Regions from separate parts of the Telluria sp. ZT3P39 genome, predicted to be linked through region 1. Evidence: predicted binding sites of a transcription regulator. Region 1 holds the regulator's gene; each other region holds the start of a gene.
What was found. The regulator sigma-54, encoded in region 1, starts transcription at its own class of promoters, with help from an activator protein. The targets are predictions, from matches to a motif close to TGGCANGNAANCTGCTTT.
Positions count from the first base shown of each region.

Region 2: a site for sigma-54 is predicted at 4,660-4,677, ahead of AC56LR_RS10865 (TorF family putative porin). Genes of this name have one in related genera too.
Region 3: a site for sigma-54 is predicted at 5,304-5,321, ahead of AC56LR_RS19805 (DVUA0089 family protein). Genes of this name have one in related genera too.

Region 1 is NZ_JCASIH010000015.1:1,558-9,302, reverse strand. It holds gene AC56LR_RS14750 (monovalent cation:proton antiporter family protein) at 1-1,049, opposite strand, end outside; gene AC56LR_RS14745 (KpsF/GutQ family sugar-phosphate isomerase) at 1,126-2,148, shown strand; gene AC56LR_RS14740 (KdsC family phosphatase) at 2,149-2,679, shown strand; gene lptC (LPS export ABC transporter periplasmic protein LptC) at 2,698-3,297, shown strand; gene lptA (lipopolysaccharide transport periplasmic protein LptA) at 3,326-3,880, shown strand; gene lptB (LPS export ABC transporter ATP-binding protein) at 3,877-4,650, shown strand; gene AC56LR_RS14720 (RNA polymerase factor sigma-54) at 4,653-6,131, shown strand; gene hpf (ribosome hibernation-promoting factor, HPF/YfiA family) at 6,190-6,543, shown strand; gene AC56LR_RS14710 (enoyl-CoA hydratase/isomerase family protein) at 6,664-7,745, shown strand, end outside.
Region 2 is NZ_JCASIH010000008.1:154,514-162,258, reverse strand. It holds gene AC56LR_RS10885 (acyltransferase family protein) at 128-1,393, shown strand; gene AC56LR_RS10880 (SirB2 family protein) at 1,287-1,661, opposite strand; gene AC56LR_RS10875 (adenosylcobalamin-dependent ribonucleoside-diphosphate reductase) at 1,698-4,151, opposite strand; gene AC56LR_RS10870 (accessory factor UbiK family protein) at 4,185-4,478, opposite strand; gene AC56LR_RS10865 (TorF family putative porin) at 4,750-5,484, shown strand; gene glnK (P-II family nitrogen regulator) at 5,505-5,843, shown strand; gene amt (ammonium transporter) at 5,855-7,255, shown strand; gene gshA (glutamate--cysteine ligase) at 7,393-7,745, shown strand, end outside.
Region 3 is NZ_JCASIH010000031.1:16,413-24,157, reverse strand. It holds gene htpX (protease HtpX) at 1-220, opposite strand, end outside; gene AC56LR_RS19835 (3',5'-nucleoside bisphosphate phosphatase) at 323-1,150, opposite strand; gene AC56LR_RS19830 (FlgO family outer membrane protein) at 1,216-1,764, opposite strand; gene AC56LR_RS19825 (hypothetical protein) at 1,774-2,445, opposite strand; gene AC56LR_RS19820 (alpha/beta fold hydrolase) at 2,574-3,467, opposite strand; gene AC56LR_RS19815 (gamma carbonic anhydrase family protein) at 3,636-4,160, shown strand; gene hslO (Hsp33 family molecular chaperone HslO) at 4,180-5,130, shown strand; gene AC56LR_RS19805 (DVUA0089 family protein) at 5,382-5,999, shown strand; gene AC56LR_RS19800 (Dps family protein) at 6,349-6,855, shown strand; gene AC56LR_RS19795 (helix-turn-helix domain-containing protein) at 6,943-7,212, opposite strand; gene ftsB (cell division protein FtsB) at 7,236-7,577, opposite strand; gene eno (phosphopyruvate hydratase) at 7,628-7,745, opposite strand, start outside.

The DNA of each region.
Region 1 (7,745 bases):
AGGTTCAGCAGCACGAAGCCGAATTCGCCGGCCTGGGCCAGCGCCAGGCCGGTGCGCATCGACACGCCGTCGCTCGAGCCGAAGGCCTTGGCCAGGGCCGCGATGATCGCGAATTTCAGCAGCACCGGGAACACCACGAGCGCGAGCACCAGCCACCAGTGCTGCAGCACGACGCCGACGTTGAGCAGCATGCCCACCGTGATGAAGAACAGCCCGAGCAGCACGTCGCGGAAGGGCTTGATGTCTTCTTCCACCTGGTGCTTGTACTGGGTCTCGGAGATCAGCATGCCGGCCACGAACGCGCCCAGCGCCAGCGACAGGCCGGCCTGCTCGGTGACCCAGGCAAGACCCAGCGTCACCAGGAGCAGGTTGAGCATGAACAGCTCCTGCGAGCGGCGCTTGGCGACGATGGTGAACCAGTTGCGCATCAGCTTCTGTCCGAAGATCAGGAGCAGGGCCAGCACGAAGGCCGCCTTGAGCGCCGCCCAGCCGAGGGTCGCGGCCAGTTCTTCGGGCGGGCGCGCCAGCGAGGGGATCATGATCAGGAGCGGCACCACCGCCAGATCCTGGAACAGCAGGATGCCGATGATGCGGCGCCCATGCTCGCTCTCGAGTTCCAGGCGTTCGGTCAGCATCTTGACGACGATGGCGGTGGACGACATGGCCAGCGCCCCGCCCAGCGCGAAGGCCGCCTGCCAGCTCACATGCATCTCGGGCACCCACCAGGAGATGAACAGGCCGAAGCCCATGGCGGCCGCGATTGTCAATACGACTTGAGCCAGACCCAGGCCGAACACGATGCGGCGCATCGATTTGAGCTGGGCCAGGGAGAACTCCAGCCCGATCGAAAACATCAGGAAGACGACGCCGAATTCGGCCAGCGCGTGGGTGGCGGGACTGTCGTCGGCCAGCGCCAGCGCGTGGGGGCCGATGAGGACGCCGACGGCCAGGTAGCCGAGCATCGGCGGCAGGTGAAGCATCCGGAAAGCGACCACGCCGAGTACGGCGCAGCCCAGCAGGAGCAGGGTCAGTTCAAGTCCGGAATGCATCTTCCCCGTGATTCGTTGTTGTAGTTTGTTACCACTGGCAAGTTTTTTGCTTGGCCAATTCGTTTATACTGCCACGATGAGTGTAACCGATGAAAAAACAATGCTGAAAAGTTTTGATGCCGACCAGGCCCGCCGCGTGCTGGAGCTGGGCCGCGAGACCCTGGCCATCGAGGCCGACGCCATTCGCGCGCTGCATGCGCGCCTGGGCGACGACGACAGTTTCGTGCGCGCCGTGCAGCTCTTGTTGGGCTGTACCGGGCGCGTAGTGGTGTCCGGCATGGGCAAATCCGGCCACATCGGCCGCAAGATTGCCGCCACCCTGGCATCGACCGGCACCCCGGCCATGTTCGTACACCCGGGCGAAGCCGCCCACGGCGACCTGGGCATGGTGACGGCGCAGGATGTCTTCATCGCCATCTCGAACTCGGGCGAATCGTCCGAGCTGCTCGAAATTTTGCCAGCTGTCAAAAGAATGGGCAGCAAGGTGATCTCGATGACCGGCAAGCCGCATTCGCGCCTGGCCAAGCTGTCCGAGATCCACCTCGATATTTCGGTGGCCAAGGAAGCCTGCACGCTCAATCTCGCCCCGACCACCAGCACCACCGTGACGCTCGCCATGGGCGACGCCCTGGCGGTGTCGCTGCTGGATATGCGGGGTTTTCGCGAAGAAGACTTCGCGATGTCGCACCCGGGCGGGGCCCTGGGCCGCCGCCTGCTGACGCACGTGCGCGACGTCATGCGCAGCGGCGACGCGATTCCCGCCGTGAGCCCCGACACGCCGCTGGCCAAGGCCCTGCTGGAAGTCTCGCAGAAGGGCATGGGCATGACCGCCGTGATCGACGACGAGCGCCGCCCGGTCGGCGTGTTCACCGACGGCGACTTGCGCCGCCTGATCGAGCGCCTGCACGATTTCTCGAACATCGCGATCCGCGACGTGATGCATGCCGGCCCGCGCACCGTGCACCCGGAACAGCTGGCGGTCGACGCCGTCGCCGTGATGGAAGAATTCCGCATCAACCAGATGCTGGTGGTGGACCTTGACGGCCGCCTGGTCGGCGCGCTCCACATCCACGACCTGACCCGCGCCAAGGTAATCTAAATGACTCCACTGGAACACATGCAGCGCGCCGCGCGCGTGAAAGTCATGATCTTCGACGTCGACGGCGTGCTCACCGACGGCAGCCTCACCTACGGCCCGGACGGCGAAGTCACCAAGACCTTCAATGTGCTCGACGGCCTGGGCATCCAGTTGCTGGGCAAGACCGGCGTGCAGACCGCGATCATCAGCGCGCGCCTGTCGCCGATCGTGGTCAAGCGGGCAAGCGATTTGGGCATTGCCCACGTCTACCAGGGCATCCACGACAAGCGCATCGGCTTTGCCAAGCTGTTAGACGCCACCGGCGTGACCGCCGAGGAATGCGGTTACATCGGCGACGACGTGATCGACCTGCCGCTGCTCACGAAAGTCGGCTTTGCCGTGGCCGTGCCCTCGGGCCACCCGGAAGTGCAGCACCGCGCGCATTACGTCACGAAGAACGCGGGCGGGCGCGGCGCCGTGCGCGAAGTCTGCGACCTGGTCATGCGCGCCCAGGGCAGCTACGAACAGGCGCTCGCGCCTTACTTCGCCTAAGCGCTCGCACGAACAGATATGGTCACGTACAAGCGCACCGCCCACCGCTGGAGACTGCTCAGCGTCATGATCATCGGCGTCTTCCTCGCCTTCGGCAGCTTCTGGCTGGTGCAGGTGATGGACAGCGACGATGGCGATACGCGCCTGGGCGGGCCGATGGACGAGCCGGATTACATCGTCGAAAATTTCTCCTTCGTGCGCATGACCGAAGAGGGCAAGCCGAGCTATGTCGTGTCGGGCAAGCGCCTGGCGCACCAGCCGCAGGGCGACGTCTCCGAGGTCGAGCAGCCGGTGGTGCAGGGCATGACCCCGGGGCGCCCGCGCACCACCGTGGTGGCCAACCGCGGCCGCATCTACCACGAAGAACACCGCGTCGACCTGCTCGGCAAGGTCGACATCCAGCGCCCCGCCACGCCCACCAGCGAAGCGCTGCGCGTACGCACCGAGGCACTCACCGTGCTGCCCGACGAAGAGATCATGAAGACCGACCAGCCGATCGTGATGCAGCTCGGCGCCTCCACCATCCGTGGCACCGGCATGGTCGCGAACAACGCGACCCAGAAGCTGCACCTGGCCAGCCGCGGCCAGATCGTCTATCCGCCACGCGCGCAACGCTAGCGCGCACGTCATCACAGGACAAGCACCCATGAAAAAAATCATCCTTGCCGCCCTTCTTGGCCTGGCCTCCCTCGGCGCCTTTGCCGAGCGCGCCGATTCGCTCAAGCAGGCCGTGATCAACTTCGACACCCTGGACGTCGACGAGGTCACGCAAACCCGCATCCTGACCGGCAACGTCGTGCTCACGCGCGGCACCCTGGTACTGAAATCCGACCGCGCCCAGGTGAAAGAAACTCCGGAAGGCTACATGAGCGTGACGCTTACCGCGGCGCCGGGCAAGCTGGCCACCTTCCGCCAGAAGCGCGACGGCGGCCCGGACCTGTGGGTCGAAGGCCAGGCCCAGCGCATCGAATACGACGAGCGCGCCGAGCTGGTGAAACTGTTCACGGCCGCCGAAGTGCGCGAGCTGGAAAGCGGGCGCATGACCAACGAAATCAAGGGTCCGTTCATCTCCTACGACAACCGCAAGGAAGTCGCCCAGGTGCGCAACGACGCCAGCGGCCAGAGCAAGGTTGGCGGCGGGCGCGGCACCCTGATCATCGCCCCGCGCCGTCCTGCAGCCGCAGAAGGCGGCAAGCAATGACGCTAGCCTCGACAAGCGTGCGCGAAGGCTGCAGCACCCTGATCGTCAAGGGATTGCAAAAGAGCTATGGCAAGCGGCTGGTGGTGCGCGACGTCTCGCTGCAGGTCGATTGCGGCGAAGTGGTCGGCCTGCTGGGCCCGAACGGCGCCGGCAAGACCACCTCGTTCTACATGATCGTCGGCCTGGTGCCGTCGGACGCCGGCTCGATCGACATCAATGGCACCGACATCTCGAGCCTGCCGATCCACCGGCGCGCGGTGCTGGGCCTGTCCTACCTGCCGCAGGAAGCCTCGGTGTTCCGCAAGCTCACGGTGGAAGAGAACATCCGCGCCGTGCTGGAACTGCAGCGCACCGATGAGGGCAAGGCCTTGTCGAAGGACGAGATCAACGAGCGCCTGGACACCCTGCTGGCCGAGCTGCAGATCGAGAAGCTGCGCGAGAGCCCGGCGCTGTCGCTGTCCGGCGGCGAGCGCCGCCGTGTGGAGATCGCGCGCGCGCTGGCGACCAACCCGCGCTTCGTGCTGTTAGATGAGCCGTTTGCCGGCGTGGACCCGATCGCCGTGATCGAGATCCAGCGCATCGTGCGCTTCCTGAAAGAGCGCAACATCGGCGTGCTGATCACGGACCACAACGTGCGCGAGACGCTCGGCATCTGCGACCGCGCCTACATCATCAACCAGGGGGCGGTGCTGGCCTCGGGCCGTCCGGACGACATCATCGCCGACGAGTCGGTGCGCCGCGTCTACCTCGGCGAACACTTCCGCATGTGACCATGAAACAGTCCCTGCAACTCCGCACTTCGCAGCACCTGGCGCTCACGCCGCAGCTGCAGCAGTCGATCCGCCTGCTGCAGTTGTCCACGCTCGAACTGCACCAGGAGCTCGAGCAGATACTGACCGATAACCCGCTGCTCGAACGCCTCGACGATCCGCTCGACCACTCGGTGCGCCTGCTGGCCGACGGCGCCATCAACAGCGCCCCCGCCAGCGGCGAAGCCCCGGCCGCGCAGCCGGCACAGGAAGGCGGCGAAGGCGAGGGCGCCAAGCCAGAGGCCGACGGCTTCGAAGACGGTGACCGCGACCGCGGCGAGCCTGACGGCGACTGGGGCGGCGAGGGCGGGGGCGCGCGCAGCGGCGACGACGAAGACGGCCGTCCGCAGCTGGAAGCCTGCAGCGTGTCGCTGCGCGAGCACCTGGCCGAACAGGTGCGCACCACCGGCTGCAGCGTGCGCGACCGCGCGCTGGCCGAACTGGTGATCGATGCGCTCGACGACAACGGCTATTTAGAGGAGCCGCTGGACGACATCCACGCGCGCCTGCCCGCCGAACTCGAGATCGAGATGGACGAGCTGCGCTGCGCGCTGGCGCTGGTGCAGAGCCTGGACCCGCTCGGCTGCGGCGCCCGCAGCGCGGCCGAATGCCTGGCCCTGCAGATCCGCCGCATGCCGGGCGTGCCGATGGTGACGCGGCGCCTGGCGCTGAAGATCGTCGAAGGCTACCTGAGCTGGTTCGCACAGCGCGAATACACCAAGCTCAAGAAGGCGCTGGACTGCGACGACGAAGACCTGCGCGAAGTGCAGGCCGTGGTCCGCCAGTGCAATCCGCATCCGGGCGCGGCCTTTGCGTCTGCCACCTCCGACTACGTGGTGCCGGACGTGATCGTGCGCCGCGCCAAGAGCGGCTGGTCGGTGATGCTGAATCCGGACGTGATGCCGAAATTGCGCGTCAACTCACTCTACGCCAACCTGCTCAAGCAGGGAAAAAGCGAAAGCCAGATGGGCGCGCAGCTGCAGGAAGCCAAGTGGCTGATCAAGAATATGCGCCAGCGTTTCGATACAATTTTGCGTGTGGCGGAGGCGATTGTAGAGCGCCAGCGCAACTTTTTCAGCCATGGCGCGGTTGCCATGCGTCCGCTTGTGCTGCGCGAGATTGCTGATACACTAGGCCTACACGAGAGCACGATTTCTCGCGTTACAACGCAGAAATACATGCTGACCCCCCACGGCATGTTTGAACTGAAATACTTCTTCGGAAGCCACGTCGCCACCGAAGCGGGGGGAGAAGCATCTTCCACGGCGATCCGCGCGCTTATTGCGCAATTGACAGGAGCAGAAGACCCTAAGAACCCTCTATCCGACAGCAAGATCGCGGAAATGCTCGGGGAACAAGGTATGGTCATTGCGCGCCGGACGGTAGCCAAATACCGTGAGGCGCTCAAGATTCCTCCCGTCAGCCTCCGCAAGTCTCTGTAACTGCACTGCCCACACCTACCTTGTGGCGCGGGCAGCGCGACATTTCAAAGGAGTGTGTATGAACCTCACTATCAGTGGTCATCATCTTGAAGTGACTCCCGCAATTCGTGAATACGTTCAGAATAAGCTCGAGCGCATTACCCGCCATTTCGATCACGTGATCGACACCCACGTGTTCCTCGCCATCGATAATCTCACCGAAAAAGAAAAACGGCAGAAAGCCGAGATCAACCTGCAAGTATCAGGAAAAATTTTGCATGTGGCCAGTGCCGCGCAAGACCTGTACGCGGCGATCGACACGCTGATGGACAGGCTGGACCGCCAGGTCATCAAGCATAAATCCATGCTGCAAAATCATAATCACGTGGCGCACAAGCGCCTGCCGGATCTCGGCGAAGCAGCCGCAGCGTAAATACGCGCAGCAGCAATGACAGCGAGGGCGTCTGAGGGGACGCCCTTTTTGCATCCAACAGGCTTCGCGTGCACGCGACTGTTCGGTAAAATGGATGTTTTTTCGATCACAGCACATCCCATGACCGACACCGTCCTGACCCGCGTCGCCAACCGCACCGGCGTCATTACGCTCGACCGGCCGAAGGCCCTGAACTCCCTGTCGCTCGACATGGTGCGCGCGCTCACCGCGATCCTGCGCGACTGGCAGCATGACACCGGCATCGACGCGGTCGTCATCACCAGCTCGAGCGAGAAAGCCTTGTGCGCGGGCGGCGACATCCGCTTCTTCCACGAGATGGGGCATGTGGGGCCGACTGGCGGCAGCGCGCTGCTGGAAGACTTCTTCACCGAAGAATACGCACTGAACCACCTGATCCATTTCTACCCGAAGCCGTATATCGCGCTGATGGATGGCGTGGTGATGGGCGGCGGCATGGGCATCGCCCAGGGCGGCCCCGATTGCGGCCTGCGCATCGTCACCGAACGCAGCAAGGTCGCCATGCCCGAGGTGAATATCGGCCTGTTCCCCGATGTCGGCGGCAGCCATTTCCTGTCGCACGCGCCGGGCCAGCTGGGCCAGTACCTGGGCCTCACCGGTTTGACGATCGGCGCGGCCGACGCGATCTACGTGGGCCTGGCCGACCTGTTCGTGCCGGGCGAGAAGATGGGCGAGTTGATGGCGCTGGTGGATACTACTGCGGGCGCGGATCTGCCGGCAGCGATCCGCGCGTTTGCCGCGCAGTGTGCGGGTGCTGCCGGCGCGAGCGAACTGCAGGCGCAGCGCGCGGTCATCGATGCGCATTTCGGCGCTTCCTCGGTGGCCGCCATCATGGCATCGCTCGCGCGCGACGAGAACCCGTTCGCGCAAAAAGCCTTGAAAGCCATGCGCCAGCGCTCGCCCCTGATGATGTGCGTCACCCGCGAACTCCTGCAGCGCGGCGCCGCGCTCGACGTGGCCGATTGCCTGCGCATGGAGCGCTCGCTGGTGCGCCACAATTTCGAACACGGCGAGGTGCTCGAAGGCGTGCGGGCGCTGGTGATCGACAAGGACAATGCGCCCAAGTGGACTCCGGCGACGCTGGAAGAAGTCACGCCGGAGATGGTGGCGAAATTCTTCGAGCCGGTCTGGCCTGATTACGCGCATCCGCTGCGGCACCTGTA
Region 2 (7,745 bases), on a different contig from region 1:
CCGCTTCGAGCAAGCGACACGGTGTTTTCCAGAAGGCATTGCCTATGCTAGGCTCGCAGCTTTCGCGGGAGAGCATCGTGCAGCGCAAGTCGGAAAGACGGGCCACGGCCTTGTTCCTGGGCCAGTCATGATCAAAGCCTTGTCCTCCTTCGCCCAGCCCGGCCCGGTTCGCGTACCCGGCCTGGACCTGCTGCGCGCTATCGCGATCGTTTGGGTGATGGCCTACCACGTGACCAGTTATGGCGTGGTCTTGCCGGCGCCGGCGGAATTCGGCTGGATGGGCGTGGACCTGTTCTTCGTGCTGAGCGGCTACCTGATCGGCGCCCAGGCCTTCGCGGCTTGCACGGCTCCCGGCGGACCGCGCTGGGGGCAGTTCATGGCGCGCCGCGCCTTGCGCGTGCTGCCGGCCTACCTGGCCGTGCTGGGGCTCTACCTGTGGATCCCGGCCTGGCGCGAAAGCCCGGGCATGCAGCCGGCCTGGCAGTTCCTGAGCTTCACGGCCAACCTGTTCCCCGACTACTTCCATGCGCGCGCCTTCTCGCACGCCTGGTCGCTATGTGTCGAGGAGCATTTCTACCTGGTGCTGCCGCTGGTCGTGACCTTGCTGGCCTGGCGTCCGGCGGCGTGGAAGACGGCAGTGGTGGCGCTCGCGATCCTCGCCGGAGGCATGCTGCTGCGCAGCTGGGCGTGGTACCAGGACGTCGCGCCCTGGCTGGGCGTCGCCAGCGGCCCGGATGCCGGGGTGCTGCGCTACATAGAACACATCTATAACCCGACCTGGGCCCGGCTCGACGGCTTGCTGGTGGGCGCCGTGCTGGCGGCGGTGCGGCTGTTTCGTCCCAAGTGGTGGGCGGCGATGACGGCGCGGTCGTGGGCGTTCCTGCTGGCGGGTGTCGCCGGCGTCGCGGCGACCGGGAGCCTGCTGTTCGACGGCCCGCTTAACGCCGCCATGGCCATCGCCGGCTTACCGCTGCTGTCCCTGAGCCTGGGAGCCATCCTGGTGGGCTGCGCCAGCAGGCAATCCATGCCCGGGCGCGTGAAGGTGCCAGGGGCGCGTACGATCGCGACCCTGGCCTTCAGCCTCTACCTGACCCACAAGAGTGCCTACCATCTGGTCAGGGAGCACCTCACCATGTTCACCGGCGGCGGCAACCTGGTGGCGCTGGCGACCTATGCGGGCGCCACGCTGCTGTGTGCCGGGCTGCTTTACCTGCTGGTTGAGCGCCCCGGCCTGCGGCTACGCGACCGCCTGATGCGGCATGAGCGCAGCGCGCCGGCAATAACGCTTACACCAGCGGGTTCTTCGTGGCCGCCACTGCGACGATATAGGCGAAGCAGGCCAGGGCGCCGGCAAAGGCGGCGGCCCGCACCGGCTGCGTGCGGCCGCGCTTGAGCGCGATGGTGCCCAGCACGATATAGCCCACCAGCGCCACCACCTTGGCCGTCAGCCAGGACTGCTGGCCCGGATACTGGCTGCTCCACACCGCTAAGCCGATGGCGCTGACCAGCAGCAGCGTATCGACGATGTGCGGCACGACCTTGACCCAGCGCCGCTGCAGCTGTGCGGAGCCGGACAGCATCCAGATACCGCGCAGCAGGAACAGCAGGCCCGATAAGAGAGCAAAGGTGACGTGGATGTGCTTCAGGGCGAAATAGGTCATGGCAGGCTTGAAAGTTGAAAACCTGCGCAGTATGCCTCAGCCGCACTCTCCCACATAGTGGCATTCGTCGCAGCGGGTGCAGCCGTCGACCTTGCGCAGCGCTCGCGCGCCGCATTCCGGACATTTGGCGCCGCTGATCGTGGGCAGGGCGCCCGTCACCGTCGGCTGCGGTTCGGCCTCCAGCGCCATGCCATCCGCACGCGCGGCATGGCGGCGCGCCAGTTCCGGCAAGGGCAGCTGGTTGCCCCAGGCGTCCAGGAAGCCGCGCCGGATCAGCACGCGCTGCAGCATGAAGGCGATCGCCGCCACTTCCGAGTCGTGGTAGACCGGCACCTGGACGCCGTCCTCGCGCGTCAGGTAGCCGCAGCGCACCGGGCCTTTTTCCCAGACCACGTCGCGCATGTCGGCCAGGGCCCGCGCGATCGGGCCGCCGGCGCGCGCCACCATCGACAGCAGCCGCATCGAGGCCGTGATCCATTGCTGTCCGCCCGTGCGCTGGTTCGAGGGCATGAAGAATTCGAACGGCCGCTCGACCGTCACCAGCTTGCCTTCGCAAGTGCCGTCGGCGCGGATGAAGCTCACCGTGAGGTAGGCGGTCTTGCGGCCTTCCTGGGTCGAGTATTCGATTTTCGAGGTCACCGATTCCAGCTCGCCCAGCGGCCGGCGCTCGAAGCGCTTGCACAGCGGGTCGTCGTCGGGCGCGACGGCGCGTTCCGGCTCGATCGATGCCGACAGCACGCTGCCCAGCACCGTGTTGGGCCGGTAGGTCGCCAGGCCCTTCAGGCCCGCATGCCAGGCCTGGCTGTACAGGTCGCGGAAATCCTCGAAAGGATAGTCTTCCGGTACGTTGACGGTCTTCGAGATCGCCGTATCGACGAAGGGCTGCACCGCCTGCACCATGCGCAGGTGCTCCAGGGCGCGCATCTCGAGCGCGGTGACGAACTGCGCGGGCAGCGCGGACATGTCGTGGCCCATCTGCCGGTAAAGCCGCCACGCATGGTCTTCGACGGCGTAGCTGCGCATCGAACCGTCCGCCATGCGCTTCTTGCGCTGGTAGGTCCAGGAATAGGGCGGCTCGATGCCGTTCGAGGCATTGTCGGCAAAGGCCAGCGAGATGGTGCCGGTCGGTGCGATCGACAGCAAATGCGAGTTGCGGATGCCGTGTGCGCGGATTGCGTCGCGCAGTTCCTGCGGCAGGCGCTTGATGAACTGCCCGCGCAGGTACTGGTCCGCATCGAACAGCGGGAACGGTCCCTTCTCGCGCGCCAGTTCGATCGAGGCCGCGTAGGCCGCATCGCGCAAGGCTTCTGCGATGCGGGCGGCAAGCAGGCGGCCCTCGTGCGAATCGTAGCGCAGCCCCAGCATCACGAGCGCACTGCCCAGGCCCAGGAAACCGAGGCCCACACGGCGCTTGGCGCCGGATTCACGCGCCTGCTGCGGCAGCGGCCAGACGGTGGCGTCGAGCACCAGGTCGAGCATGCGCACCGCCACCGCGGCCACCTCGCGCATGCGCGCGAAGTCGAAGGCGGCAGCCTCGCTGAAGGGATCGTTCACGAAGTTTGTCAGGTTCAGCGAACCGAGGTCGCAGCAGCCATAGCCGGGCAGCGGCTGCTCGCCGCAGGGATTGGTGGCGCGCAGCTCTTCGGCATACCAGAGGTTGTTTTCCAGGTTGATGCGGTCGACGAACAGCACGCCCGGTTCGGCATGGTCGTAGGTCGAGGCGATGATGCGGTCCCACAGGGCGCGCGCCGAAACCTGGCGGTAGGCCCAGCGGCCGTCATCGAGGCGGCGCGCGCCGGCCAGGTCTTCGTCGCCGGGTTCGGCCCGGTGCACCAGCTCGAAGGAGGCATCGGCTTGCACCGCGCGCATGAAGGCGTCGGTGACGCCGACCGAGATGTTGAAGTTGGTGAGGGCGCCTTGGTCCTTGGCGGCGATGAAGCGTTCGATGTCGGGATGGTCGATGCGCAGCACGCCCATTTGCGCGCCGCGCCGGGCGCCGGCCGATTCGACCGTGCGGCAGGAGGCATCGAACACTTCCATGTACGAGACCGGTCCCGAGGCGCGCGAGCGGGTGCCGTGGACCTTGCTGCCCATCGGGCGGATGGCGGAGAAATCGTAGCCGACGCCGCCGCCGCGGCGCATGGTTTCGGCCGCCTCCGACAGGGCGGTGTAGATGCCCGGCAGGCCGTCCTGGTCGGTGCCCGAGATCGAGTCGCCTACCGGCTGGACGAAACAGTTGATGAGGGTGGCCTGCAGTCCCAGGCCCGCGGCCGAGTTGATGCGCCCGGCGGGCACGAATCCCTGTTCCTGGGCCCACAGGAAGCGCGCCTCGAATTCGGCGCGCTGGGCTTCAGGCTCGAGCGCGGCGAGGGCGCGCGCCACGCGCCGGCGCACGTCGAGGATGCTGGTTTCGTCGCCCTTGGCGTATTTCTCGCGCAGGACGTCGAGTGAGACTTCCTGCGGCGCCGCCGGCTTGTCGTGTGCATTCATGTTGGGCTCCCTGGGGACATGAATGCCGGCGGCTTATTCCTTGCCGAGGATGATGGTCGGCGCCGGAGAGTCCGGCGAGCCGACCGGCGTGGCCTGCGTGTTCAACCGCGCTTCCAGCTCTACCACACGCAGTTCGAGCGCTTCGAGCTTGGCGCGGGTCTTGGCCAGCACCTGGGCCTGGATGTCGAATTCTTCGCGGGTGACCAGGTCGAGCTTGGAGAAGCCCTGGGTCACCATCGCCTTGACGTTGCGCTCGATGTCCTTGGCCGGCGTGCTTTCCAGCGCCTGGTTGATCTTGCCCTGCAAGTCGTTGAAGAAAGTATTCATATCCGTGCATTCCTAAATGAGACGGCGCCGGCGCACCACGACGGTGCGTCCGCTGCCCGCCATGGTGCGTGGCCTTGCGGCAGATTGCTGCCGCGCGTTTTTCCTGGGTTGAACGAAACGCACATGGGGCGCATGGCTGAGAAATCAAGCGCATTTGCCGGCATCTGCCTCCGTTTCGAGCTGGCACGCATCCTGCTAAAGAGTTGTCAGGAGTGGTGCAACAGGATTGTAAACCGCAACGGCCCAGACCGTTGAATCTAAGGGGAATGTCATGAAGTGCAACGCAAGCGCAGCAGCAGTGGCCCTGGCCGTCCTGGCCTTATCCAGCGTCACCGCCGGCGCGCAGGAAGCAACCCCTGAGCATCAAGTCAGCTATAACGCCGCCATTACCAGCGACTACCGTTACCGCGGCCTGTCGCAAACCAGTCTCGACCCGGCGCTGCAAGGCGGCGCCGACTACGTGCACGGCCCGACCGGCTGGTACGCAGGCACCTGGCTGTCCACCATCAAATGGACCAAGGATCTCGGCGGCGACGGCAACATCGAATGGGATATCTACGGCGGCAAGCGTGGCCAGCTGGGCGAATCCGTCACCTATGACGTCGGCGGCCTGTACTACCTGTACCCGTCCAACAGCCTCAACCCCAGCGCCAATACCTTCGAGCTGTACGGGCGCCTCGGCTTCGGTCCGGCCTATGTCAAGTATTCGCGCTCGACCACCAATCTGTTCGGCACCGCCAACAGCAAGGGCAGCGGCTACCTCGACGTCGGCGCCGATATCGACGTCGGCAAGGGCTTCCTGCTGAACCTGCATGCCGGACGCCAGGAAGTGCGCCACAACGGCCAGTACTCGTACACCGACTACAAGATCGGCGTCACCAAGGATCTTGGCGTGGCCACCGTCTCGCTGGCCTGGGTCAAGGCCAGTACCGGCGCCTACCTGAACCCGGAAGGCAAGAACCTCGGCAAGTCCGGCGCCATCCTGACCGTGTCCAAAACCTTCTAAAAGTATAAAGAGGCAACACCATGAAAATGATTACCGCCATCATCAAACCCTTCAAGCTGGACGAGGTCCGCGAAGCGCTGTCGGAGATCAACGTGCAGGGCATGACGGTGACTGAAGTGAAGGGCTTCGGGCGCCAGAAGGGTCACACCGAGCTGTACCGCGGCGCCGAGTACGTGGTCGACTTCCTGCCGAAAATCAAGATCGAAGCGGCCGTGGACGATGCCGTGGTCGACCAGGTCATCGACGCCATCCAGGGCGCGGCCCGCACCGGCAAGATCGGCGACGGCAAGATCTTCGTGGCCGACCTGAACCAGGTCATTCGTATCCGTACCGGCGAGACCGGCAACGACGCACTGTAAGGGGAACCCTCATGAAGCAGACCATAACAAGATTCCTCGCCGGCCTCATGGCCATGAGCCTGGCGCTGCCGGCCCTGGCGGCACCCACCATCAACAAGGGCGACACGGCGTGGATGTTCACCGCCACGCTGCTCGTCATCATGATGTCGATTCCCGGCCTGGCCCTGTTCTACGGCGGCCTGGTGCGCGCCAAGAACATGCTGTCGATCCTGATGCAGGTCTTCATGGTCTTCTCGGTGATCATCGTGCTGTGGTGCCTGTACGGCTATTCGCTGGCCTTCACCCAGGGCAATGCCTTCATCGGCGGCTTCGACCGCGCCTTCCTGAACGGCATCTACGACCCGGTGGCCGGCACCTTCGCCCAGGCCGCGACCTTCAGCAAGGAGACGATGATTCCTGAATTTATCTTCGTCGCCTTCCAGGGCACCTTCGCCGCCATCACCTGCGCCCTGATCGTCGGCGCCTTTGCCGAGCGCGTGCGCTTCTCGGCGGTGCTGCTGTTCATGGTCCTGTGGTTCACCTTCGGCTACCTGCCGGTGGCGCACATGGTCTGGTTCTGGGCCGGCCCGGATGCGATCACCGATGCCGCGTCGCTCGCGACGGTCACCGGCAATGCCGGCTTCCTGTGGCAAAAGGGCGCGCTCGACTTCGCGGGCGGCACCGTGGTCCACATCAATGCGGCGGTGGCCGGACTGGTCGGCGCCTATGTGATCGGCAAGCGTGTCGGCCTGGGCCGCGAATCGATGGCGCCACACTCGCTGACCATGACCATGATCGGCGGCTCGATGCTGTGGGTCGGCTGGTTCGGTTTCAACGCCGGTTCGGCGCTGGAAGCGGGCGACGTCGCCGCGCTGGCCTTCATCAACACCCTGCTGGCGACCGCCGCGGCGGCCGTGTCGTGGATGATCGGCGAGTGGATCTTCAAGCGCAAACCGTCGATGCTGGGCGCCGTCTCGGGCGCGGTGTCGGGCCTGGTGGCGATCACCCCGGGCTGCGGCTTCGTCGGCCCGATGGGCGCCCTGGTCATGGGCCTGCTGGCGGGCGTCATCTGCCTCTGGGGCGTCACCGGCCTGAAGCGCCTGCTGGGCGCCGACGATTCGCTCGACGTGTTCGGCGTGCACGGCGTGGGCGGCATCCTCGGCGCGCTGCTGACCGGCGTATTCGCTTCGCCGGCACTGGGCGGGCAGGGCATCTGGGACTACATCGCCAACAAGGGTTCGGCGGAGTATTCGATCGCGAACCAGGTGTGGGTACAGGCGCAAGCCATCGGCATCACCATCGTGTGGTCGGGCGCGGTGGCTTTCATTGCCTTCAAGCTGGTCGACATCGTGATCGGGCTGCGCGTGCCGGCGGACCAGGAGCGCGAGGGGCTGGACATTACCAGCCATGGGGAGTCGGCGTATCACGCGTGATTCTTGGATGTTTCCTGAAAGGCGCCTGCGGGCGCCTTTTTTACGTTCCGGCAAGCGTGCGCCTTTAAACCGGCTTCTTCGTCCATATATAGCTGTACCGATATAATTCGAAAAAGCCACTACCAGGACATCCCCTTATGGTTCCGCACCTCGCCACCGCCCTCACCGGGCCCCTGCTCGACCTGGAAAAGAAGATCCTCGAAGCCACGCCCGCCATCGAGCGCTGGTTCCGGCTCGAGTGGCAGGAGCATACGCCGCCGTTCTATTGCTCGGTCGACCTGCGCAACGCCGGCTACAAGCTGGCGCCGGTCGATACCAATCTGTTCCCGGGCGGCTTCAACAACCTGTCCACCGAGATGCTGCCGCTGGCCGTGCAGGCCGCCATGGCCGCGATCGACAAATACTGCCCGGACGCGCGCAACCTGCTCATGATCCCGGAAACGCATACGCGCAACCCGCTCTACCTGCAGAACGTGGCGCGCCTGATGCA
Region 3 (7,745 bases), on a different contig from region 1:
GAATCACGCGCGCGCCGGTCGACCATTTGGCCATCGGTTTGCTCAGCAGGAGCGAAATGAACGAACCGGTGAAGCCGACCACCAGCGAGAACACGGCCAGCGAGCCGACGTTGATCCCCTGCCCCGTGACGGCGCGCCCCACCCCCAGCAGGTTCAGCACGAGCGACACCACCAGCACGACGGCCAGGTTGGTAGCGAGGAACAACACAATGCGTTTCATGGACGAGCCTCCGGGCAGCGAGTAGATATCAGGCTGCCAAGATTGGGTTGTGGGGCGGGAAATTCAAGGGCTCGGCCATATGGTTTGGCAAAGCCGCGCACCCTACCAATCGTGCCAGACCGGCGTCACCCCCGCCGGCAGCGGCGGCAATTCCGCGAACTCCACGCGCGCTTCTCCCGGCGCGTGGAAATCGGTGCCGCGCGAAGCCAGGAAGCCGTAGCGCCGCGCCTGCTCGGCATAGGTCCCGTACTGGTCGGGCGTGTGGCTGCCGGTGACCACCTCGATGGCGGCGCCGCCGAGCTGGCGGAATTCGTCGAACAGCGCGCCTTCGGCGGTCGCGCTGAATTTATACCGGCCCGGGTGGGCGATCACCGGCACGCCGCCGGCGCCGCGGATCCAGCCGACGGCCTGCGCAAGCGTGGCCCAGCGGTGCGGCACATAGCCCGGCCTGCCCTCGGTGAGGTATTTGCGGAAGACTTCCGGGGTCGAGCCGCAGATGCCGATCTCGACCAGGTAGCGGGCGAAGTGCGTACGCGAGATCAGGTCCGGGTTGCCGACGTAATTGAGTGCGCCCTCGTAGGCGCCGGGGATGCCTGCCGCTTCCAGCTGGGCGGCGATTTCGCGGGCGCGTGCTTCGCGGCCGTTGCGGGTGGCCGCGAGGCCTGCGAGCAGCGCAGGATTGTCCTCGTCGATCCGCAGGCCGACGATGTGCACCGTTTCATTGGCCCAGGTGACCGAAATCTCGACGCCGGCCACGAAGCGCATCCCGAGTTCACCGGCGGCGGCGCGCGCGGCCTTGATGCCGCCCACTTCGTCATGGTCGGTCAGGGCCCACATGTCGACGCCGCTCTTGCGGGCGTAGGCAGCCACCGCGGCAGGTGCGAGCACGCCGTCGGAGACATTGGAATGGCAGTGGAGATCGACTTTCATGGCACGGCGGACGCAATGGCGATGGAGGCGATGATTGTACGCGCCAACGGCCGGCCGTGCTCTATCTAGTAAGTCTGCAGCATCGACCTGACGGTCGCTTCTTTCGCCAGCACGTAGTCGTGCCCCGCCAGCACCAGGTTGGTGGACGGCTGGATCACCTTGACGTTGATGAAGATGGCGTCGCGCGTCTCCGCATACGAGCCGACCACCACCGCCTGGGCGTTGTGGGTGTGGGCCACGTCGCCGATCTCGCGCGTCAGCATCAGTTCGCCCTGTCCGCGCTTGAGGTAGACGCTGTTGCGCAGCTTCATTTCCAGCATCTTCATGCCGCCCTGCGCCAGGCGGGTGGACAGCTGCTCCGACACCAGGCGACCCAGCATCGAGGTCTGCTCCAGCGAATCGATGTTGACGATGGTCGCCATGATCAGCGGCTTGTCCTCCGCCAGCTTGCCGCGCAATTGCAGCGCCAGCGCGTCCGCCGCGCGGTAGTTGGCGGCGACGAAGGCGTTGGCCGAGACCGAAGTGTAGTTGGTGTTTTCCTGCGGCTGGCCGGCGCAGCCGCCCAACAGCAGGGCGCAAGCCAGCGCGGCGGCGCGAGGTAAGGTGGTTCGCATGGCAGGCCTTTACTGGTTGCGGACCGTGAAGGTCTTCGATGGCTGGTGAGCGGCGTCGTACAGGGCGCGGTCGGTGTCCGTCGTGTAGTACACGTTGGTCGAGCGCGCGTAGTAGCGGTGGTCGTCGGCCAGCGACAGGTTGACGATGATCTCGGTCTTCGGCGTGGCGCCCGTGGCGAACTGGGAGCGGAACCACGAATACGCGTCCTGGCCGGCGATGACGGCCGTGGCCAGCCATTCGATGGTGTGGTCGATCCCGGTCAGCACCCACATGCTCGCCACCAGCGCGGTGCGCTCGCCGGCGAACTTGTACTGCGGGCGGTCGGGCGAGAAGGCGACGACCTGGGTATCGAGCTCGATGCGCAGCGTGTTCGCATCCGGCACCTTGACGACCGTGTAGCCGTCACCCACCAGGGCCGTGACCAGGTGGCTGCTCACGCCCTGCGCGAACGCGGACGACTGCTGCGACGACACGTAGAGCGGACGGCGCACGTTGGCCTTGAGCGCAGGCGCGAGCTGGCCGGCCATGTGGCGCGCGATCACGCCCCAGTGCCCGGCTGCCTGCAGCTTGGCTTGCTGGGTGCTTTTGAAATTGGTGGCCACCGGGGCCGGGCTGTAAGGCATGGCGCAGCCTGCCAGTAGCAGGGCGCCGGTGAGCGCGAGGGCGGCGCGAAGGTGCATGTGTGTCCTGTGGGTCGGTCGGGGCGGCGGGGGGCCGTTCAAGCAGCGACTCTAGCATACGCGTTTCCGCAGAGCAATTATCGGTGTACGTGCTGAGGGGTGCTTACAACGGTCCTGGTATGCCACGCTCAGCCCGGAACCTCATCCCCATTCAAGAACGCCTCGATCATCCCCGCCAGCAGTTCCGGCTGGTCATGATGCAGCATATGCCCCGCCCCCGGCATCATGCGCGCCGTGACCTGCCTGAGGTGCCCGCGGCGGCGGTCGACCTCCGCGCGCGCCTGGTCCTTCGGCCCCATCCAGCGCCACATGTCGGTGTCTTCCGCCTCGACCCACAGCACGGGCGCGGTGATCTGGGTCCAGCAGGCCAGCACTTCCTCGGCGTGGTAGAGCAGCGGGCCGGTCATCTTGTGGGCCGGGTCGCCCAGGATGCGCCACTGGCCGTCATCGTCGAGCGCCGACCAGTGACCGGCCAGGAAGGCCGCGCGCTCCCCCGGCAGGCGCGGATTGGTCTTCTGCAGCCGAGCCGCGACTGCCTCCAGGCTGGGATAGCCGCGCATGTCCGGTTTCTCGCGCAGTTCGTCGAGCCACCGCGCAAAGCGTCCCGGCGCTTGGGACGGGCGCGAGTCGGGCAGGCCGAAGCCTTCCAGATTGACCAGTTTGGCGATGCGCTGCGGGCGCACGCCCGCATACAGGCTGGCGACGTTGCCGCCCATGCTGTGGCCGACCAGGTTGACCGCCTCGCCCGGCGCGTAGTGCTCTAACACCGCTTCGAGATCGGCCAGGTAGTCGGGGAACCAGTAGGTGCCGGCGTGCGAGCGCTCGCTCAGACCGAAACCGCGCCAGTCGAAAGCGATCACATGCCAGTCCCTTGTCAAGCAATCGACCACGAACTGGAATGAGGCGGCGACGTCCATCCAGCCGTGCTGCATGAAGATCCTGGGCGCTCCTTCGCGGCCCCAGTGGCGGACGTGGGTGCGCAGGCCGCGCACGGTGAGGAATTCGGAACGGGAGGGTTGCATGGGGCCTCGGAGCGGTAAGTGCAATAAAAAAGTACGACCGTTCGCATTATAGCGCCCCGCCTACCGCCGTGCTTGATTTCGCGTTGCCCGGCCCCATTTGTCCTCGACCGGACGATGGCGGGCGCAAGGTTTACAATAGCGGCATTTCAACCCTCCGCGAGCACATCCATGGCGATTTACCAGCTGGGCGAGATTGCGCCCGAGATCGACGCCTCAAGCTTCGTGGCCGATTCGGCAACCCTCATCGGCAAGGTCACGCTCGAGGCCAACGCCTCGGTGTGGTACGGCGCCACGCTGCGCGGCGACAACGAACGCATCACCATCGGCGAAAACAGCAACGTGCAGGAAGGCACGGTGATGCATACCGACATGGGCTTCCCGCTTACCCTGGGCAAGAACGTGACGGTCGGCCACCAGGCCATGCTGCATGGCTGCACGGTCGGCGACGGTTCGCTGATCGGCATCCAGGCGGTGATCCTCAATGGCGCCCGGATCGGCAAGGGCTGCCTGGTGGGCGCCGGCGCCCTGGTCACCGAGGGGAAGGAATTTCCCGACCACTCGCTGATCCTCGGCTCCCCAGCCAAGGTGGTACGCACCCTGACGGAAGAAGACCTGCTGCGCCTGCAGGCCAGCGCCGCGAGCTATGTGGCGCGCGGCCAGCTGTTCAAGGCGCAGCTCAAGAAAATCGGATAAAAGAATGACGACTGACGCTATGACTGACCCTCGCGACACCCTGCAAAAATTCATCTTCGATAACGCTGCCGTGCGCGGCGAGCTGATCGAGATTTCCGACACCTGGCGCGAGGTGCAGGCCCGCCACGCCTACCCGAAGGCCGTGCGCACGGTGCTGGGCGAGATGGTGGCGGCCAGCGCCCTGCTCTCGGCCAACCTCAAGTTCAATGGCGCGATCGTGATGCAGATCCACGGCGACGGGCCGGTGCGCCTGCTGGTGGTCGAATGCGACGCCGAGCTGCGCATCCGCGCCACCGCCAAACTGGCGCCTGACGCCGAGATCGCGGACGACGCCAGCCTCACCCAGATGTTCAATGCGCACGGCAAGGGCCGCTTTGTCATCACGCTCGACCCGGCCGACAAGATGCCGGGCCAGCAGCCTTACCAGGGCATCGTGCCGATCGACGGCGAGGACATGGCGACCGTCATCGAAAACTACATGCTGCGTTCCGAGCAGATGGACACGCGCCTGTGGCTGGCGGCCGACGACAAGGTCTCGCGCGGCCTGCTGCTGCAAAAGCTGCCGCGCCACAGCGGCAAGGACGACCAGCAAAAGCAGGCGTCCGAAGCCGAAGACCTGGAAACCTGGAACCGCGCCGTCATGCTGGGCCAGACCCTGAAACGCGAAGAGCTGCTCAGCACCGGCATCGAAGTCCTGCTCAAGCGCCTGTTCTGGGAAGAGACCATCCGCGTCTTCGAGCCGCAGCACCCGCAATTCCATTGCAGCTGCACGCGCGAGAAGGTCGGCAACATGCTCAAGATGCTGGGCCAGCCGGAGGTGGATTCCGCACTCGCCGACCTGGGCGAACTGGGCATCAACTGCGATTTCTGCGGCAAGCACTATTCCTTCGACAAAGTGGACTGCGCCCAGCTGTTTGCCAGCGACATCCCGGTCGAAACCATGTTGCCGCCGAGCGGCAGCATCAACTAAGGTCTGCCTGCCGGGATCAAACACACCCCGTAGCGAATTGAGCCATATTTACGTGCTTTAAACACGTTCCGTGAACAATCTCGCTGCGGGAGCATGTCGAATTTCTTTACAAGAACACATTCCGCGCGAAACAATTTTCCTCAAGTCATTGATTAACATTAACATTTACGATTTGGCATGATTCTTGCTGTAAGCCTTATTATTTGAACCACTCTAAGGCTGAAATGCGCAAGCTTGTTGCAGGACTGTTTTTGTCGGCCGGTATGGCCATCTCGTCGGTCGCTGGTGCGGCCGTGATCAACGGACAGATTTTCAATATCGATGCCGATGGCGATGGCAAGGCCAACGATCTGAAGATTTCCCAGGTCATGTTTAAGGTTACTGCCGGCACCCAGGTATTCTTCGATTCGCTGGCATGGGAATCCAGGAACGCGGACCTGAACGGCGATGGCAAGATCACAGCCTTCGACAGTTACCTGATGGTCTTCGACGCCGCCGGCAAGAGCCTGTTCTACGCAGACGATTCCGACAGCACCTTCGGCGACGGCTCGACGAAGCACTTCGACGCGGCGCAGCGCTGGACCTTCAGCCAGGCCGGCACCTACATGGTCACGATTGGCCGCGGTACCTATTTTGAACACGAAGCCCTGCAGGGCTTCGAGCGTAACATGCCGTTCGACACCTACGTCGGCACCGAGAACTTCGGCGCCTGGCGCCTGACGATGAGCGCCACCGACGGCACTCTGTCGCAGGTCGCGCAAGTGGGCGTGCCTGTTGCCGATGTGCCCGAGCCGGCTTCTCTCCTGCTGCTGGGCGCCGGTTTGGCGGGCCTGGGCGCCTCGCGCCGCAAACAACAGCCATCGGCATAAGCTTGCCGGTCACGCCGGGCGCGGCCAGCCGCCCCGGCGCCTGCTCCTCCGCTCCCCGCGCGCCAGCGCTGCCCGCGCCGGCTTACTGCAGGCCTGCCACCATTGCTTCGGCGAACTCGTACACCACCAGCGCCTCGTTGTCCCAGCTCTTGTCGCGCAGCGGCGCCATGTAGGCTGCGCCGTTTTCATGCAGCCCGAGCGCTTCCCTGCGCGCGCGTTTTCCACGCCCCGGGGTTGAACCGGAGCAGCGTGCCGCACGAAATTCGCGCCGGTGCTAAGCTGATGCATCTTTGACAGCGTTGCGTAATCGTTACGACGCTGCCGCCTTTGACCACTGGGAGAATTTGTCATGCATATGGATACAGGCATCAATACCGAAGACCGCGCCAAGATCGTCTCATCGCTGTCGACCGTGCTCGCGGACGCCTACATGCTCTACCTGAAGACGCATAATTTTCACTGGAACGTGACCGGCCCGATGTTCTCGGCGCTGCATGTGATGTTCGAAGAGCAGTACACCGAGCAGTGGAATGCGCTGGACGATATCGCCGAGCGCATCCGCGCGCTGGGCCATTTCGCGCCGGCGACCTACAAGCGCTATGCCGAGCTGTCGAACATTACCGAAGAACCCGAAGTCCTGTCGTCCAAGGAAATGATCCGCCAGCTCGTGGATGGCAACGAAATCATCACCCGCACGCTGCGCGCCGGCGTGAAGGTCGCCGACGAGATCGACGACTTCCCGACCGCCGACATGCTCACCACCCGCATGGAAGTGCACGAGAAAAACGCATGGATGCTGCGCTCCTTCCTCGAGCAGGGTGCGGGCGCGAAGCAGGGCGACGCGTCGTCGGATTGAGCGGGAAGCAGCAGGAGAGCAGCTGAGGACTCAGCTGCAGCGCCCCGGGAGTCCGGGGGCGCCGGGTTTGAACCGGGCCGGGCCGCCTCAGGCGCGCCCGCCGGACATGTGCAGGTCGACCACTTTCATGATCTCGAGGGTCAGGTCGAGGTTGAACTCTGTAGCTGCAAGCGCAGCCTGCAGCGCCTCGCGCGACATGCCCACCGCGGCGGCGAGTTCGCCCAGGCCGGGCGCCAGCGCCACGGCCTGCATGGCGGCAGCAATGATGCTGCCCTCGCCGTCTTCGAAGGCGTCGGCCAGGCAGTCGGCGATCGCGTCGAGCGAATCGAGTTCGGACGGGTTGATTGGTTCGGTCATGCGCAATTCCTCTCGAGGCGCGTTCAGCGCTTCGTCTTGTCTTTTGGCGCAGGCGGTGGCGGCGGCACGGTCATCGAGACCGCCGGCTGCTCGTCCTTGCGCAGCACCTGCACGAAAATTTCATTCTGCTTGATCATGCCCAGGTCCTGGCGGGCACGCTCCTCGACCGCGCCCAGGCCTTCGCGCAGGTCGCGTACTTCCGAATCGAGCTTGGCGTTGCGCGCCTTGAGCTGGTCGGTCTTGAGCCGGGTCGCCTCGACCTGGCCGCGCATGTCGGCAACCGACAGCCAGCCGCCCTTCCCCAGCCACAAAGGGTACTGGATCAGCAGCAGCAGGGCGGCGAGCGCAATGGTGATGAGTCGCATGGGCGTAAAAAAGGCCAGGCAGTCGCAGGGGGGCCGCCCGGCCAGTGGCCTTACGTCAGGTTGTAGAACGCGTCGCGGCCCGGGTAGCTGGCAACGTCGCCCAGGTCTTCCTCGATGCGCAGCAGCTGGTTGTACTTGGCCATGCGGTCCGAACGCGACATCGAGCCG